Regions from separate parts of the Streptomyces sp. WG5 genome, predicted to be linked through region 1. Evidence: riboswitches for the same ligand, from Rfam matches in the RefSeq annotation. Region 1 holds a riboswitch; the other holds the start of a gene.
What was found. Region 1 has a riboswitch for cyclic di-AMP ahead of ACP4IX_RS20560 (transglycosylase SLT domain-containing protein). Riboswitches for the same ligand answer to the same signal wherever they lie in the genome.

Region 1 (7,386 bases):
GCCCTGCCGGCTACCCGGCGAACTCGGGGCCCCGGACCAGGGCACGCCCCCGCCGGTACCACCGCCACGCGACCGTCTTCGGCCCGTCGCGGTAGGGGGCGATCCGGGCGCCCCCTCCCGCCAGCCACGCCTCGACGTCGGCGACCGTGTGGCTGCGCCGCACGATGAGCCGGGCGATGCGGTACCGCTCGTCGCGGTCCGAGCTGAGCGCGTGCCGCACGGCGGTCGCCGTCTCGTACCCGGCGCGGGCCGACAACGACCGCACCTTCGCGCTGTTGTAGCCGTGCGGGTAGGCGAGGTGACGGACCGGGTGCCCGAGGGTGTCCTCCAGCACCGCCTTGGACGTGCGCAGTTCGTACGCCAGGGCCTTGGCGGAGAGCGTGTCGAGCTGGGCGTGGGTGACGGTGTGGCTGCCGATCTCCATGCCGAAACGTTCCAGCTCCGCCGCCGCGTCCAGGGTCATCATCGGGGCGGGCGGCAGCAGACTGCGCCCGCCCGGGGCGATGGCCCCGGTGGTGAGGTAGGCGGTGGCGGGCAACGCGCGCTCGGCCAGCGCCTCGGCCGTGGGACCGGGCAGGTCGGCGAAGCCGTCGTCGAAGGTGAGCAGAACGGGCCGGCTCGGCAGGGGCGCCCGGCCTGCGAGATGGTCGGCGAGCGCGCTGATCGTGACCGGCGTCATGCCGCTGTCGGCGATCGCGTCCAGGTGGGCGGCGAACTGCCTCGGGCTGACGGTGAACTCGGCGATCCACGAGGGCGGATCGTCCATCACGGCGTGGTAGAGGAAGACGGGTATGTGCCCGCCCGCTGCCGGGGCCCCCTCCCAGGCCCCGCCCGTCGCCGGGGTCTTCTCCCGGGCCCCGCCTGCTGCCGGGGTCTTCTCCCGGGCCCCGCCCGCTGCCGGGGCCTCCTCCCCGGCCACCTCTCGGGCCCCTTCCCGGGCGCCGGTCGCTCCCGGAGCCTCCGCCTCGCTCATCGCGCCTCCAGTGCGACCGTGCGCAGGGCGCGGCGGGCCCGCAGATAGCCGACGGGACCGTAGAGCATGCCCTGACGCTGCAACCGGGACAGGCGCCGAGGCCAGGGATGCGTACGGGAGTCGTGGCCGCCCGGCACGTCCGCCACCGGTCCCGTGCCGTCGGTTGCGTCGCCGTCGGTTGCGTCGCCGTCGGTGGCGGCACCGTCGGCGGTGGCGCGTACGGCGGTCAGCCCCCGCGCGTGCGCCAGCCCGCCCGGCACCCGGGCGAGGAAGGCCGGCAGCAGCGACGGACGGTTCACCAGGATCGCCGTGAGGTACGCGGTGAGGCCCGCGCCGTAGCCGTACGCCTGGGTCTCCAGGTCCCGCCAGGTCTCCCGGTGGTGGTGCCAGACCAGCGCGCTCGGGGTGTAGCGCAGCCGCTGCCCCTCGGCGAGGACGCGGACGAATCCGTAGAGGTCGTCGCCTCCCCGCGCGGGTGTGCCCGCGCCGGTCGCCGGGTCGAAGCCGCCGACCGCCCGCAGCACCGCCGTACGGAAGGCCATGTTGGCGCCCGAGCCGAACCGGCCCGCGGTGAACGGGAAGAGCGGCTCGTCGGCGGGCGGGTCCGCCGGGTCGTACGTCCGCGGGGTGAAGCCCTTCGCGAAACCGCCGTGGCTCTCCAGCAGCACCTGGGCGGGGGTGCGCAGCCGCGCGGGCAGGATCAGCCCGGTGGTGCAGCCCAGGCGCGGGTCGGCGGCGAACGGAGCGGTCAGTTCGGTGAGCCAGTGCGGGTCGGCGACCACGTCGTCGTCGGTGAACGCGATCACCTCGCTCCGTACGGCCGCGAGCCCCCGGTTGTGCGCGATCGCGAGTCCGGGGACCGGTTCGCACACGTACCGCACCCGCTCGCCGTACTTCCGCTCGACCAGCTCACGGGTCTCCCCGGTCACGGGCGCGTTGTCGACGACGACGATCTCGAAGTCCGGGTGGTCCTGCGCGAGCAGCGAGTCCAGCGCGCGGGCGAGCTGGTCCGCCCGTTCCCGGGTGGCGACCACGACACTGGCGGACGGCGGCCGGGGCAACGGCTCGGGAGGCTCCCCGCCCGGCAGCTTCCGGGCGAGCCCGGCCAGCACCTCCTCGGGATCCGCGCCCTCGGGAACCTGCCCGAGCACTGTACCGATGGGCCGCCCCGCCCTCCTGACCAGGACGAACACCGCGCCGGACGTGACCGGCGCGCTGCCCGGCCCCGGTCTCAGCTCCGCCGCCGCGGAGCCGGCAGCCGACCGGACGCCAGGCGCCCTCTCGGCTTGAGCAGCCCCCTCGACGCCAGGAGCCTCCTCGGTACGAGCAGCCCCCTCGACGCCCTCCCCTCCCCCGGAGGCGTCGGCTCCGATGTCCAGCTCGGCGACCTGCACCGGCCCGATGCCGAGGAACCCCTCTATCTCCCGTCGTGTCCCCTGCCGCGCACGCCGCACACCGGCCATGCGCCCACCCCCTCGTAGATGCCCTCCGTCATGACCGGCGAAGCCGGGCCGCGCCCCTCAACGTCCTGACCGCCAGCGACGCCAGCCGGGGCCGGTCGCGCACGAAGCCGTGCGCGCGGCGGGCCGGCTCGCGGCCGAGCCAGTGCAGCGCGGCGCCCGCTCCCGGACGTGTCGCCGCTCCCTCGTACACGGGCAGTTCACCGGTCTTCAGCGAGTCCTTGTACTCCGCCGGGCCCCGCCCCATGTCGAGCATGCCGATGCCCTCGGCGGCGGCCGCCTCGGCCATCCGCAGATGCAGGATCAGCCCCGGCGAGTACTTCGCGAAGTCCGGGTCGTACGCCGGGAACCAGCAGGCCAGCACCGTCGCCGAGCGCAGTCCGAAGTGGGCGGCGACCGGCCGTCGGTCGGCGTAGAGCACGGACAGCGTGCCGGTGCACTCCGGCGCCCGGGTCTCCGCCAGCCGTGCCACGAGCCGGCTGATCCACTCCTGTGCGAACCGGTCGCGGCGCCCCGTCCTGCGGTACTGCGCCGACTTCCACTCCATGAGCGTGCGCAACGCGGCCGGGTCACGCTCGTCGAACACGAAGCGCACGTCACCGACCTGGCGGCCGAGCCTGCGCTCCTTGGCGAGGGTGGTCTTGAGGAACTTCGGTGACCGGTCGCGCAGTACGTCCTCGTACGCCTCGTACCCCCGCTCGACGTCGATGACGTAGGTGGTGAGCTCCTCGGCGGCGTACGGCACGAACAGCTCCTGGTTCGCCTCCAGGTTGTCGAAGGCGAAGCTCGACAGGGAGCAGGCCCGCAGCAGTTCGCGGGTGTTCAGGGCGAGGTCCTGGCGCAGGACCGCGCCCTGGCAGTCCGACACCCCGAGCCCGATCGCCCGGCCCTGTCCCAGCGGCCCGCGCTCGTGCGGCAGGAAACCGGACGCCTCCCCGCCGTCGTACACCACCGCCACCCGCGCCCGCGGCCGTACCCGGCCCACGACGTCGGTGAACTCCGGTTCCATGAACGGGTTGCGCAGCGCCGTCGACTTGGCGCGCAGCTCCCGCCAGTGTTCCCGCTCCCCCTCGCCCAGCTCCTCCGGCCTGAGCACACGCACACGTCCGCTGTTCAACCCGACCCCCCGATCAAGTTCCCCCTGGACAACAGGAAGGTACCTCCGGGGGCCCCGGGCCGGTAGGTAGCGGACCATGTTGTTGCCAACCGGTGCACAGGCCTTTAACCGGCTTTAGTCGATGATGTGCCAGGTTTCGGACAGGTTCGTGCGTCCTCGTGCGCCTGTAGGCCGTACTCGTGCGGACTCGTGCCGTACTCGCGCGTCCTCGCTCGGATGCGATCGCGGGTGAGTCGGACAGGTGCGGTGTCCGTATTCTCTGATCATGGACCGCACCGCATATTCACTCGTCGCCACCGACCTCGACGGCACGCTGCTCCGCGGCGACGACACCGTCTCCGACCGGTCGCTGGCCGCGCTGGCGCGGGCGGCGGGGGCCGGTGCGCGGCATCTGGTGGTGACGGGGCGGCCGGCGCCCCGGGTGCGGTCCCTGCTCGACCGCCTCGGCTGCACGGGACTCGCGGTGTGCGGACAGGGTGCGCAGGTGTACGACGCCGGCGCCAACCGGATGCTGTGGTCGGTCACGCTGGACCGGGAACTGGCCGAGACCGCACTCGGCAAGATCGAGGCCGAGGTGGGGCAGGTGCACGCCGCGGTCGACCAGGACGGCGTCGACGGCCTCACGCTCATCGAGCCCGGGTACCTGATGCCCCACCCGACGCTGCCCGCGGTGCGGGTCGAGCGGCGCGACGAACTGTGGTCCACGCCGATCAGCAAGGTGTTGCTGCGCCACCCCGACCTGTCCGACGACGAGTTGGCGGCGACGGCGCGCGCGGTGGTGGGCTCCCTCGCCACGGTCACCATGTCGGGGCCGGGAACGGTCGAGCTCCAGCCGTGCGGCATCACCAAGGCGACCGGCCTGGCACTGGCCGCCGAGCGGCTGGGGGTGAGCCGACGGCGGACGATCGCCTTCGGGGACATGCCCAACGACATCCCCATGTTCGACTGGGCGGCACACGGTGTCGCCATGGCCGGCGCCCACCCCGAACTCAAGGCGGTGGCCGACGAGGTCACCACGACGAACGAGGACGACGGCGTGGCCGTCGTCCTCGAGCGGGTCTTCGGAGCGTCCTGAGCGGAGCCCCTCGGCCGGATCGACCTCATCGGGGCCTCCTGACCGGAGAGCCTTCTGACCGGAGCCCCCTCGGCCGAGGAGCTGCCTCGGCCGGAGCCTCGTGGCTGGAGTCGGCCTTGGCTGGGGCCCCTGGCCGAGGACTTCCTGTCGGAGTCCTCGGCCGGAGCCTCCTTGCCAGTGGCTCAGTGGCTCAGTGGCTCAGTGGTCAGTGGCTCAGCGGCTCAGTGGATCGGGCCTCAGGCCTCGGGCCTCTGTGCCAGTGCCTGTCAGTACGCGCCGAAGACGTTGTCCATCGAGCCGTACCGGTCGGCCGCGTAGTTGCAGGCCGCGGTGATGTTGGCGACCGGGTCGTACGGGTCCCAGGAGGTGCCGGGCACGTGGTACGCCTCGAAGGTGGGCGCGATCACCTGGAGCAGCCCCTTGGACGGGGTGCCGTTGATGGCGTTGATGTCCCAGTTGTTGATGGCGAACGGGTTGCCGGACGACTCCCGCATGATGTTGCGGTGGATGCCCTCGTACGACCCGGGGATGCCGTGCTGGGCCATGATGTCGAGCGACTCCCGGATCCAGCCGTCGAGGTTGTCCGGGTAGGTCGTCGCCGCGGTGGTGGCGGTCGCGGCGGCCGGGGTGGCCGGGGTGGCCGCGGACGCGCCGGTGGCGCCGAGGAGCGGCAGGGCGAGCACGGCGGCGCCGGTGCCGGCCACGGCGAGCTTGCGGGCGAGGCGGCTGGTCCGGGCGTGACGGTTCTGACCGTTGGCAGACATGTGTGAGTCCCTCTCCTTACGCCTGCGAGGTGAGCTGTCGGGTTCGGGCGGGGAGGTGCCCGGCCGGGTCCTGACGGACACGGCTTCACCCCGAGCCGCTCCGGTGGTGACCGGTGCGGCGACTTACCTGGGTCCCCCGCTCCTGCCTGCGAGTGTGTTGGCGGATGACTGTGCGTCCGGGCGGTGGCAGGATTCGGCGTCCGCCCGACAGGCCGGGAACGTATGCGAGAGCACATGTCCGAAACAAGTGCAGGAATCACCCAACGCGCCTGTTGACCTTGATCTGGGGGGTTTGAGGTACTTGATCCTTTGCGGCCACCAAGGGCCAATTGCCTTGCGGCACAAAGGGAGGGCACAGCCGGCGGCATGGTTGCCCGGGGGTGTGGAGGAGTGAGTCAACTCACCCGCATCGACAAGTGTGGCAAATCGGGCATTGGGATCAACTGTGGGTCAATTGCCCGTAGGGCGGAGAGCTTCGGGTGTTGACCGACGGCCGAGCGGGCCCGCTGTCGCGCGCACCCGGTGTGCGACCCCGCCCTGATCGGTGTTTCCGTGTGTCCCGGGGGCATCCGTTCGGGGGTGGGGGCAGGGAGAGCCGAGTGGGTGACGTATCCGGAGTGCGAGCCGTTGGGAGGGATGATGTGATCTTCAGTGGCGGGTTCTGGCCCTGGCGATGTCGATCAATGTCTGCTCATATCGCCTGATCAAAAACATACTGTTCATGATCCGATACCGACCGGCCTGTAACGGTGGGCGCTAGCGGTGATCGAAAGGTGACCGGATACGCTGGCTCGAGTGGTGGCAGCGACCTATCGACAAACCAGGTAATCGCCAGTAGACACCAGCAGACAGGAGACCCCTCGTGACCGTCGTCGGGCCGTTCGGGCTGAGCGTGCGGGACCAGGCTCTGGAAGCCGATGTCCAGGCCGGATTGGTTGCTGTCGAGGAAGGGTTGCTTGAGGCAACCAAGAGCGAGGTTCCGTTCATCACGGAGGCCGCCCAGCATCTCGTGCGGGCCGGCGGCAAACGATTCCGGCCACTGCTGGTCATGCTCTCGGCCCAGTTCGGCGACCCCTATGCCCCCGGGATCGTGCCCTCGGCCGTCGTCGTGGAGCTGACCCACCTCGCCACCCTCTACCACGACGACGTGATGGACGAGGCCGCCGTGCGGCGTGGTGTGGCCAGCGCCAACACCCGCTGGGGCAACTCGGTCGCGGTCCTCACCGGCGACTTCCTGTTCGCCCGCGCCTCCCAGATCCTCGCCGACCTCGGGCCCGAGGCGGTCCGCGTGCAGGCACTGGCGTTCGAGCGGCTCGTCACCGGACAGATCCTGGAGACGGCGGGGCCGCAGGACGGCCGGGACCCCGTCGACCACTACCTGGACGTGCTGGGCGGCAAGACGGGATCGCTGGTGGCGGTCTCCTGCCGGTTCGGCGCGATGATGTCCGGCGCCGACGAAACGGTCGTGGACGTGCTGACCCAGTACGGCGAACGGCTCGGCGTCGCCTTCCAGCTCGCGGACGACGTCCTGGACATCGCCTCCGACTCCCAGGAATCGGGGAAGACGCCCGGCACCGACCTGCGCGAGGGCATCCCGACCCTTCCGGTGCTGCGGCTGCGCGAGCGGGCGGCCCGACTGGGGCTGGCCGACGACATCGCCCTGTGCGAGCTGCTGGGCTCCGACCTGAGCGACGACGCGCGGCACGCGGAGGCGCTGCGGCTGCTGCGCGCCCACCCCGCGCTGGAGCAGGCGCGACGCGACACGGTGCGGTACGCCAAGGACGCCCGGGCGGCGCTGGCCCCGCTCAGGGAGTGCGAGGCGAAGGCCGCGCTGGTGGAGCTGTGTGACGCCGTGGTGCACCGGGCCGGCTGAACATCCTGGCCGCCCGTGACCTGCGCCGGGGGGACCGCGCCGCAGGGCGGACGGCGGCGTACGTCGGCGATGGGCGGCGTACGGCTGTACAGCCCACCCCCTACGGGCCGGGGGAGTCGTGGCC
Region 2 (7,386 bases), on a different contig from region 1:
GACCCTGCCGGACACGGTCGCCTTCATCGCGGAGCGGCTGGCCGGACGGGACTGGCGGGAGGCGTACCCGAAGATGTTCCGGGCGTACGGCGACCTCTTCGACTACGCGGCGGAGGACGCCTGGGCGGCGGCGCGGCAGGGCTGAGCACGGCGGGGCTGGGCACGGTACAGGGGCGGCCTGGGTGGGCCGCCCCTCCTCGTGCCCGTCGGCGTCACGGCGCTTTCTCGCCGGTCCGCCGAGGGGAGGGACACGTTCTGCCGACGGCTCCTCAGCCCGGCGAGCGGCGTCGCGGCCGGTCACGTCATCCGGATCCGCCCGGCTGGTCACCGGGGCCGTCGGCGGCCTGACGCATACTCAACAGCCCCCGCACCCCGGCCTGAAGAGCCTCCGGCGAGAAGCTGCCGAACAGCGCGTACTGGGCCCCGAACCCCTGCACCGTGGCCATCAGCGTCCGGGCCACGGCGTCCGGGTCGACGTCGTCGCGCATCATGCCGGTTTCCTGGTAGCGGACCACGACCTTCGCCCAGGCGGCCGTCGCCTTGGCGAACCCTTCGCCCAGGAGGGCGGACAGCGCGTCGTTGCGCAGCGTCTCGGACCAGGCCTGGATCATCAGCCGCGGGAACAGCCACTCGCCGCTGTCCGTCACCGCCGGCCGCTCCCGTGCCATGTGCGCCAGGGTGCGGGCGATGAGTTCGTCGGGCATGGGCGGCGGGCTCTCCCGCGCGGCACGTTCGTACACGTCGCGGATGGCGCCCAGAACCTCGGTGACGATGGCCTCGATCAGCTCCTCCTTGCCGCTGAAGTAGCGGTAGACGGCCCCCGCCGAGAGGTCGACCTCTTTCAGCACGTCCTGCATCGACGTGGCATGGAAGCCGTTGCGGGCGAAGCACAGCGCGGCGCCGTCGAGGATCTGCCGGCGGCGGGCGTCGAGGTGTTCCTGGGATACGCGGGCCATGGTGTCCAACGTAAAACGAACATTCCTTCTTGACAAGGCACCCGAGGCCGCCGCACCGTGGAGGCAGTTCTAAAACGAACGATCCTTCTCTCAGAGGAGTCACTCATGTCCGGCCCCTCCGCTCCTCACGGCCGCCGTGTGGCCGCCGTCGTCGTCCTGCTTCCCGTGCTGGTGGCCCTGGCACTGTGCGCCTTCGCCTGGCCGGCCGCCCGTACGTCCGCCCGCGATCTGCCGCTCGGCGTGGCGGGACCGCCCGCCGCGATCACCCAGGTGGAACAGCGGCTCGCCCAGCGCGAGGGCGCCTTCGAGATCCACCGCTACGCCGACGAGGCCGCGGCCCGCGACGCCGTCGAGGACCGGACCGTGTACGGCGCGGTGGTCGCCGGCGACCGGGGCACGAAGCTGCTCACGGCGTCCGCGGCCGGCCCGTCCGTGGCCCAGCTGCTGCGACAGGCGGTGACCGGGCAGGCCTCCGCCACGGGGACCCCGGTCCAGGTGGTCGATGTGGTGCCCGCTCCCGAGGCGGATCCGCGCGGCGCGGCCCTGGGCGCGAGCGTACTGCCACTCGCACTGGCCGGGATCGCGACCGGCGCCGTGGTGACCTTGCTGGGGTGGCGCGGCGTGCGAGCGGCCGTCGCGGTGGCCGGCGCCGCCGCGTCGACAGGCGTGGCCGCGGCGGTGGTCGCGCACAGCTGGCTCGGGGTGGTCACCGGTGACTGGTGGGCCGTGGCCGGCGCGTTCGGGCTGTCGACCCTGGCCGCCGGCGCGGGCGTCGCCGGGCTCGGGGCGCTGCTCGGGCGCGCGGGTATCGGGCTGGGCGCGGCCGTGATCATGCTGCTGGGCAACCCCTTCTCCGGCGCGTCCTCGGCGCCGGAGATGCTGCCCCGGCCGGCCGGCGCGATCGGCCAGTGGCTGCCGCCGGGCGCGGGCGGCTCGCTCCTGCGCTCGGTGTCCTTCTTCGAGGGCGCCGCGGCCACCGGCCCCGCGCTCACGCTCACGTGGTGGTCCCTGCTGGGCCTGGGCGCGGTCCTGCTCGGCGGCGTACTGCGACAGCGCGCACCCGGCGCCTCACCGGCACCCGACCGGACCCCGGCCCCGGCCGCCTGAGCCCCGGCCGTGAGCGACCGGACCGCGGACCCCGCCACGGTACGGGCCCCCGGACCGGCCGCCGTGCGCACCGGTGCGCCGGGGCCGGAGTGCGCCGGCATCCTGGTGCGGGCGCTGCGCGTGCTGGACGGTGAACGGCGGACGGCGCGCGTCAGCCGTCGGCCGCGTTCCGGCAGTTGACGCGCCGGGGGCCGAAACGGACCAAACGGCGTACCCCCTTTCGGCGTAGGAACACCCTCGATTTCCGACCGGCCGAAGTTGCGCAACCCCTGCTGCCCACACGGCGGAACGAGCCGCTGCGCCGCTGGTCCCGGGCTCGCCACCACACCGGGGGGTGACTCGAACGCGGAGGCGTCCACCCGCACGGGTGAGTGGCGTGTAACAACACAAAGGGCACGTTCCGTTGGGATTCTCCCCCTGGGCGAGACAAGATCCGTGACTGACGACAAGCCCTCGCCGCAGCGGCGGGGCGGTCCGGGCGGACGCCGAGTCCTGCCGCCGCCCGGACGACCGGTCGACAGGAGTGGATCGGCAGGAGTGGAGGACCCGAGCACGACGGGTCGCCGGAACGGTCATCTCCGCGAGAGAGGTGCCGGGCCGAGCAGCCCTTGGGGTGAAGCCGCACTCGTGCGGCCGGGCAACTTCGCCAGCCCGAATCCGACAGGTCATCCTTCACAGGCGGCTGACGAAGGGTTGCGCATGTCTGCGCTCAATCGTGTCCCGTCGCTGATGGCCCGTGCCGGTACGGCCTCGGCCCTCACCCTCGCCGCGATCGGCGGATCCGTCGTGGTCCCCGGTGCCGCCTCCGAGGCGGCCGCGGCGACCTATGCGGCGAAGGCCCTCAAGATCGCGGCCTCCAAGAAGGGTTCACCGTACAAATGGGGCGCCGTCGGACCACGCAGGTTCGACTGCTCCGGACTGACCCTGTATTCGTTCAAGAAGGCCGGCAAGAAGCTGCCGCGCACCGCGGCTCAGCAGTACAACAAGACCCGTCATATTTCCGCCAAGAACCGCAAGGTCGGCGACCTCGTCTTCTTCCACTCGGGCAGCAGCGTCTACCACGTCGGCATCTACGCCGGGAAGGGCAGGATCTGGCACGCCCCGAAGACCGGGGACGTGGTGCGTCTGCAGAAGATCTGGACCGGCAGCGTCTGGTACGGCCGGGTCAATTGACATCCGTTCCTCACCCGGAAGGGCAGGTGCTCCTGTCACCCTCGGCGGGTCCCCGCTCGGGCCGGCCCACGGCCTCGGCGGGTCCCCGCCTCAACGGACCGGGACCTCGACGGGGCGGTCGGCGTCCCCCGCACTCCCCGCGCTCCCGCACGTGCACGTGCGGTGGTTCGGGACCGTCCTCGACGCCGCACGCGGAACGGACGCGCGGCGAGCGCTGTCGGCGCCTCACCGTTCGGGCTCCTGCCGTCCCGCGACCCGCCCCACGGCCGTGGCCGGCTCGGGCGGCACCGGACTGCTCGGCGGCGTCCAGGGCAGTTCGATGAAGACGGTCTTGCCGCCCTCGCGCGTGCGCTGCACCCTCAGCTTGCCGCCGCACTCCGCCGTCAGCCAGCGGATGATCACCATGCCGCGGCCGTTGTCCTGCTGCACGGCGGCGGGCAGACGCTTGGGATACCCCGGATGGCTGTCGGTGACGCCGATGTGCAGTCGCTCGTCGCGGTCGAGCACGAGGTCCACCGTGAAGGTGGGTGACTGTCCGAGCGTGTGCTGGACCGCGTTGGTCGTCAGCTCGGAGACGATGAGCCGGACGGTTTCGGACACATCGGTGTCCGCCGGCAGGCCCCACTCCGCCAGCGTGCCGACCACATAGGTACGCGCGGCGGCCACCGAGGCGGGATCGCTCGGCAGAGTGACGGATGCTTCCAGATGGTCTGCCATGGCGACTCGTCCCTTTCCCACGGGACCGCAGCCGGACACGGAGCGGATGGTTCGAGTACGGTCCCGGACTGGTGCTTCGCCGCCAGACTGCCACCACCAGGCCCGGAAGGGCGGCGATCCCCCAAGATCTGCATATATCTGTCGCTCGATGCGGTGAACTCTGCGACGGCAGAGCGTATTCGGGCGGCTCATAAGGAGTAGAGGAGTGGCCCCATGCAGCACGGCCCCGTGGTGCGCCGCCGGAAGCTGGGCGCGGAACTGCGCGCCCAGCGCACGTCGGCGGGTATCACCAGCGGCGAGGCGGCCCGGCTGGTGGGCTGGCACCAGTCGAAGGTCAGCCGGATCGAGACCGGGACGAGCGGGGCGAAACCGGCCGACGTGCGGTTACTGCTGGACGCCTACGGCGTGGCCGACGACCAGCTGCGGGAGCTGCTGGTGATGCTGGCGGGCTCCGACGACGCGGGCGGCCGGAACCACTGGTGGCACGCCTACCGAGGGGTGCTGCCGCCGACCTACCGCGACTTCATCAGCCTGGAGTCCCAGGCGAGCGCGATGCGCACCCTGGAGACCACCGTGGTCCCCGGTCTGCTGCAGACGCCGGAGTACGCCCGCGCGGTGACGCGCGCCGCGGTGGACGGGCTCCCGGAGGAGCGGCTGGACACCCTGGTGGAGGTGCGACTGGCCCGGCAGGACATCCTGCGGGCGCAGCCGCCACTGGAGCTGAGCGCGGTCCTGGACGAGTCGGTGCTGCGCCGGGAGGTGGGCGGGCCCGGAGTGATGTCCCGTCAGCTGGCGCGACTGGTCGATGCCGCGCGCCTTCCCCATGTCCGGCTCCAGGTCCTGCCCTTCGCCGCCGGGGCGCACATCGGCGTCACCGGGCCTTTCGTAATCTTCTCCTTTTCGAGCACTTCTGATCTGGACGTGGTTGTTCTCGACCACTTGACGAGTAGCCTGCACCTCGAACGGAAAGAAGACCTAGAGGCCTACACCGAGGCCTTCAACACCCTTCTGATCCATGCCCTTTCGCCCGAGGACTCGTTGGACTTCATCGCCGCGACAGCGGCAGGCGCGTAAGGAGGCACCATGACAGACTCCGTGTCCGAACTCCCCCGGAACATCCCGTCCAGTACCGATCTGCCCGGCGTGCGGTGGCTGCGCAGCAGCTACAGCACCGGGGCGAACAACTGCGTGGAGACGGCACGGCCGTCGTCCGGCCCCTGGGCCGGACTGCTCGCCGTGCGCGACTCCAAGGACCCGGCCGGGCCCGCGGTGCTCTTCTCCCCCGGGAGCTGGGCGTCGTTCACGGCCGGGATCCACCGCCGCTGATCCGGCCGGGCATCGGACGACGCACGGCCGTGTCACGCCGACTCATGGCCGCGTTTCGCCGATCACCCGCACAGCGCGTTCGATCTGTTCCCCGGAGAGGTCCGCACGAGCGGTCAGCCTGAGCCGTGAGACGCCGTCAGGTACGGAAGGAGGGCGGAAGCAGCCCACGGACAGGCCGGCCGTACGACAGTCGGCCGCCCACCGTACGGCCCCCTCCGGGGAGGGGGCGCGCACCGAGACGACCGCGGCGTCGGGGCGTACCGCAGACAGCCCCAGGGCCGTCAGACGTGCGTGCAGTGCGGCCGCCACCGCGCGTGCCCGCGCCGCCCGTTCGGGCTCGCGGCGCAGCAGGGTGAGCGCCGCCAGCGCCGCGCCCACCGCCGCGGGTGCGAGGCCGGTGTCGAAGATGAACGTCCGGGCCGCGTTGACCAGGTGCTCGATCACCCGCGCGGGGCCGAGCACGGCCCCGCCCTGGCTGCCGAGCGACTTGGACAGTGTCACCGTCACGACGACGTCGTCGGCGCCCGCGAGTCCCGCCGCGTGCGGGGCGCCCCGGCCGCCCTCGCCGAGGACGCCGAGGCCGTGGGCGTCGTCGACGACCAGTCCGGCGCCGTGCTCGCGGCACGCACCGGCGAGCGCGGCGAGCGGCGCGGCGTCGCCGTCGACGGAGAAGACCGTGTCGGAGACGACGACGCAGGGGCCGCCGTGCGTCGCCAGCGCCTTGCGTACGGCGTCCGGGGCGGCGTGCGCCACCACCTGGGTCGTGCCGCGGGCCAGCCGGCAGCCGTCGATCAGCGAGGCGTGGTTGCCCGCGTCGGAGACGACGAGGGAGCCGTGCGGCGCCAGCGCGGTGACCGCGGCGAGGTTGGCCGCGTAGCCGGAGGAGAAGACGAGCGCGGCCTCGAAACCGCAGAAGGCGGCCAGTTCGCGTTCGAGTTCGGTGTGCAGTTCGGTGGTGCCGGTCACCAGCCGGGACCCGGTCGAGCCGGCCCCCCACGTCCGCGCGGCCCGCGCCGCGCCCTCGGTGACCTCCGGGTGCCGGGCCAGTCCGAGGTAGTCGTTGCTCGCCAGGTCCAGCAGCGGCGAGCCCGCCGGACGGGGGCGCAGAACCCGTTCGAGTCCGGCTCGGCGGCGCACCTCGGCCTGCTCGTCGATCCAGCCGAACGCCATGGGTCGGTCCTCCGGTGTTTTGTAGGCAGTGGACAGACATTAGCGGTCCCGCCGCCCCCGCGAGGTGTGGCGATACCCACACGGTGATCTGTCACTGTTGTGCGAAGTCTCCTTGGCCCCGGGTGGCCCCTTAGGACAGGATCGGCTCTCATGGACCTGCTGAACACGCTGGTGGACAAGGGGGTTCGGCGCGAGTCGCCGACCCGCGAGGAGGCGCTCGCCGTCCTCGCCACTTCCGACGACGACCTGCTCGATGTGGTGGCCGCGGCCGGCAAGGTGCGCCGTCACTGGTTCGGCCGACGGGTGAAACTCAACTATCTCGTCAACCTGAAGTCGGGCCTGTGCCCCGAGGACTGCTCCTACTGCTCGCAGCGGCTCGGCTCCAAGGCCGAGATCCTCAAGTACACCTGGCTGAAGCCCGATCAGGCCTCGCAGGCCGCAGCCGCGGGAGTGGCCGGGGGCGCCAAGCGGGTGTGCCTGGTGGCCAGTGGACGCGGTCCGACCGACCGGGACGTGGACCGGGTCTCGGACACCATCAAGGCCATCAAGGAGCAGAACGGGGCGGTCGAGGTGTGCGCCTGCCTGGGCCTGCTCTCCGACGGCCAGGCGGAACGGCTGCGCGAGGCGGGCGCCGACGCCTACAACCACAACCTCAACACGTCCGAGGCGACGTACGGGGACATCACGACCACGCACACGTACGCCGACCGGGTGGACACGGTGCGCAAGGCGCACGCGGCCGGGCTGTCCGCCTGCTCCGGGCTGATCGCGGGCATGGGCGAGACCGACGAGGACCTGGTCGACGTGGTCTTCTCGCTGCGCGAGCTGGACCCCGACTCGGTGCCGGTGAACTTCCTGATCCCGATGGAGGGCACGCCGCTGGCCAAGGAGTGGCACCTGACCCCGCAGCGCTGTCTGCGCATCCTGGCGATGACGC

Region 2: another riboswitch for cyclic di-AMP. It lies ahead of ACP4IX_RS21110 (C40 family peptidase); the one in region 1 lies ahead of ACP4IX_RS20560 (transglycosylase SLT domain-containing protein).

What each region holds. Positions count from the first base shown of each region.
Region 1 covers NZ_JBNGGC010000018.1:80,561-87,946, reverse strand. The annotation lists gene ACP4IX_RS20580 (polysaccharide deacetylase family protein) at 11-766, opposite strand; gene ACP4IX_RS20575 (glycosyltransferase) at 970-2,436, opposite strand; gene ACP4IX_RS20570 (GNAT family N-acetyltransferase) at 2,465-3,535, opposite strand; gene ACP4IX_RS20565 (HAD family hydrolase) at 3,816-4,625, shown strand; gene ACP4IX_RS20560 (transglycosylase SLT domain-containing protein) at 4,892-5,389, opposite strand; cyclic di-AMP (ydaO/yuaA leader) riboswitch at 5,395-5,562, opposite strand; gene ACP4IX_RS20555 (polyprenyl synthetase family protein) at 6,252-7,262, shown strand.
Region 2 covers NZ_JBNGGC010000019.1:1,028-8,413, forward strand. The annotation lists gene ACP4IX_RS21090 (NAD-dependent epimerase/dehydratase family protein) at 1-145, shown strand, start outside; gene ACP4IX_RS21095 (TetR/AcrR family transcriptional regulator) at 303-956, opposite strand; gene ACP4IX_RS21100 (ABC transporter permease) at 1,062-2,063, shown strand; gene ACP4IX_RS21105 (hypothetical protein) at 2,073-2,243, shown strand; cyclic di-AMP (ydaO/yuaA leader) riboswitch at 2,615-2,759, shown strand; gene ACP4IX_RS21110 (C40 family peptidase) at 2,763-3,236, shown strand; gene ACP4IX_RS21115 (ATP-binding protein) at 3,462-3,953, opposite strand; gene ACP4IX_RS21120 (helix-turn-helix domain-containing protein) at 4,167-5,027, shown strand; gene ACP4IX_RS21125 (DUF397 domain-containing protein) at 5,049-5,279, shown strand; gene ACP4IX_RS21130 (8-amino-7-oxononanoate synthase) at 5,322-6,449, opposite strand; gene bioB (biotin synthase BioB) at 6,600-7,386, shown strand, end outside.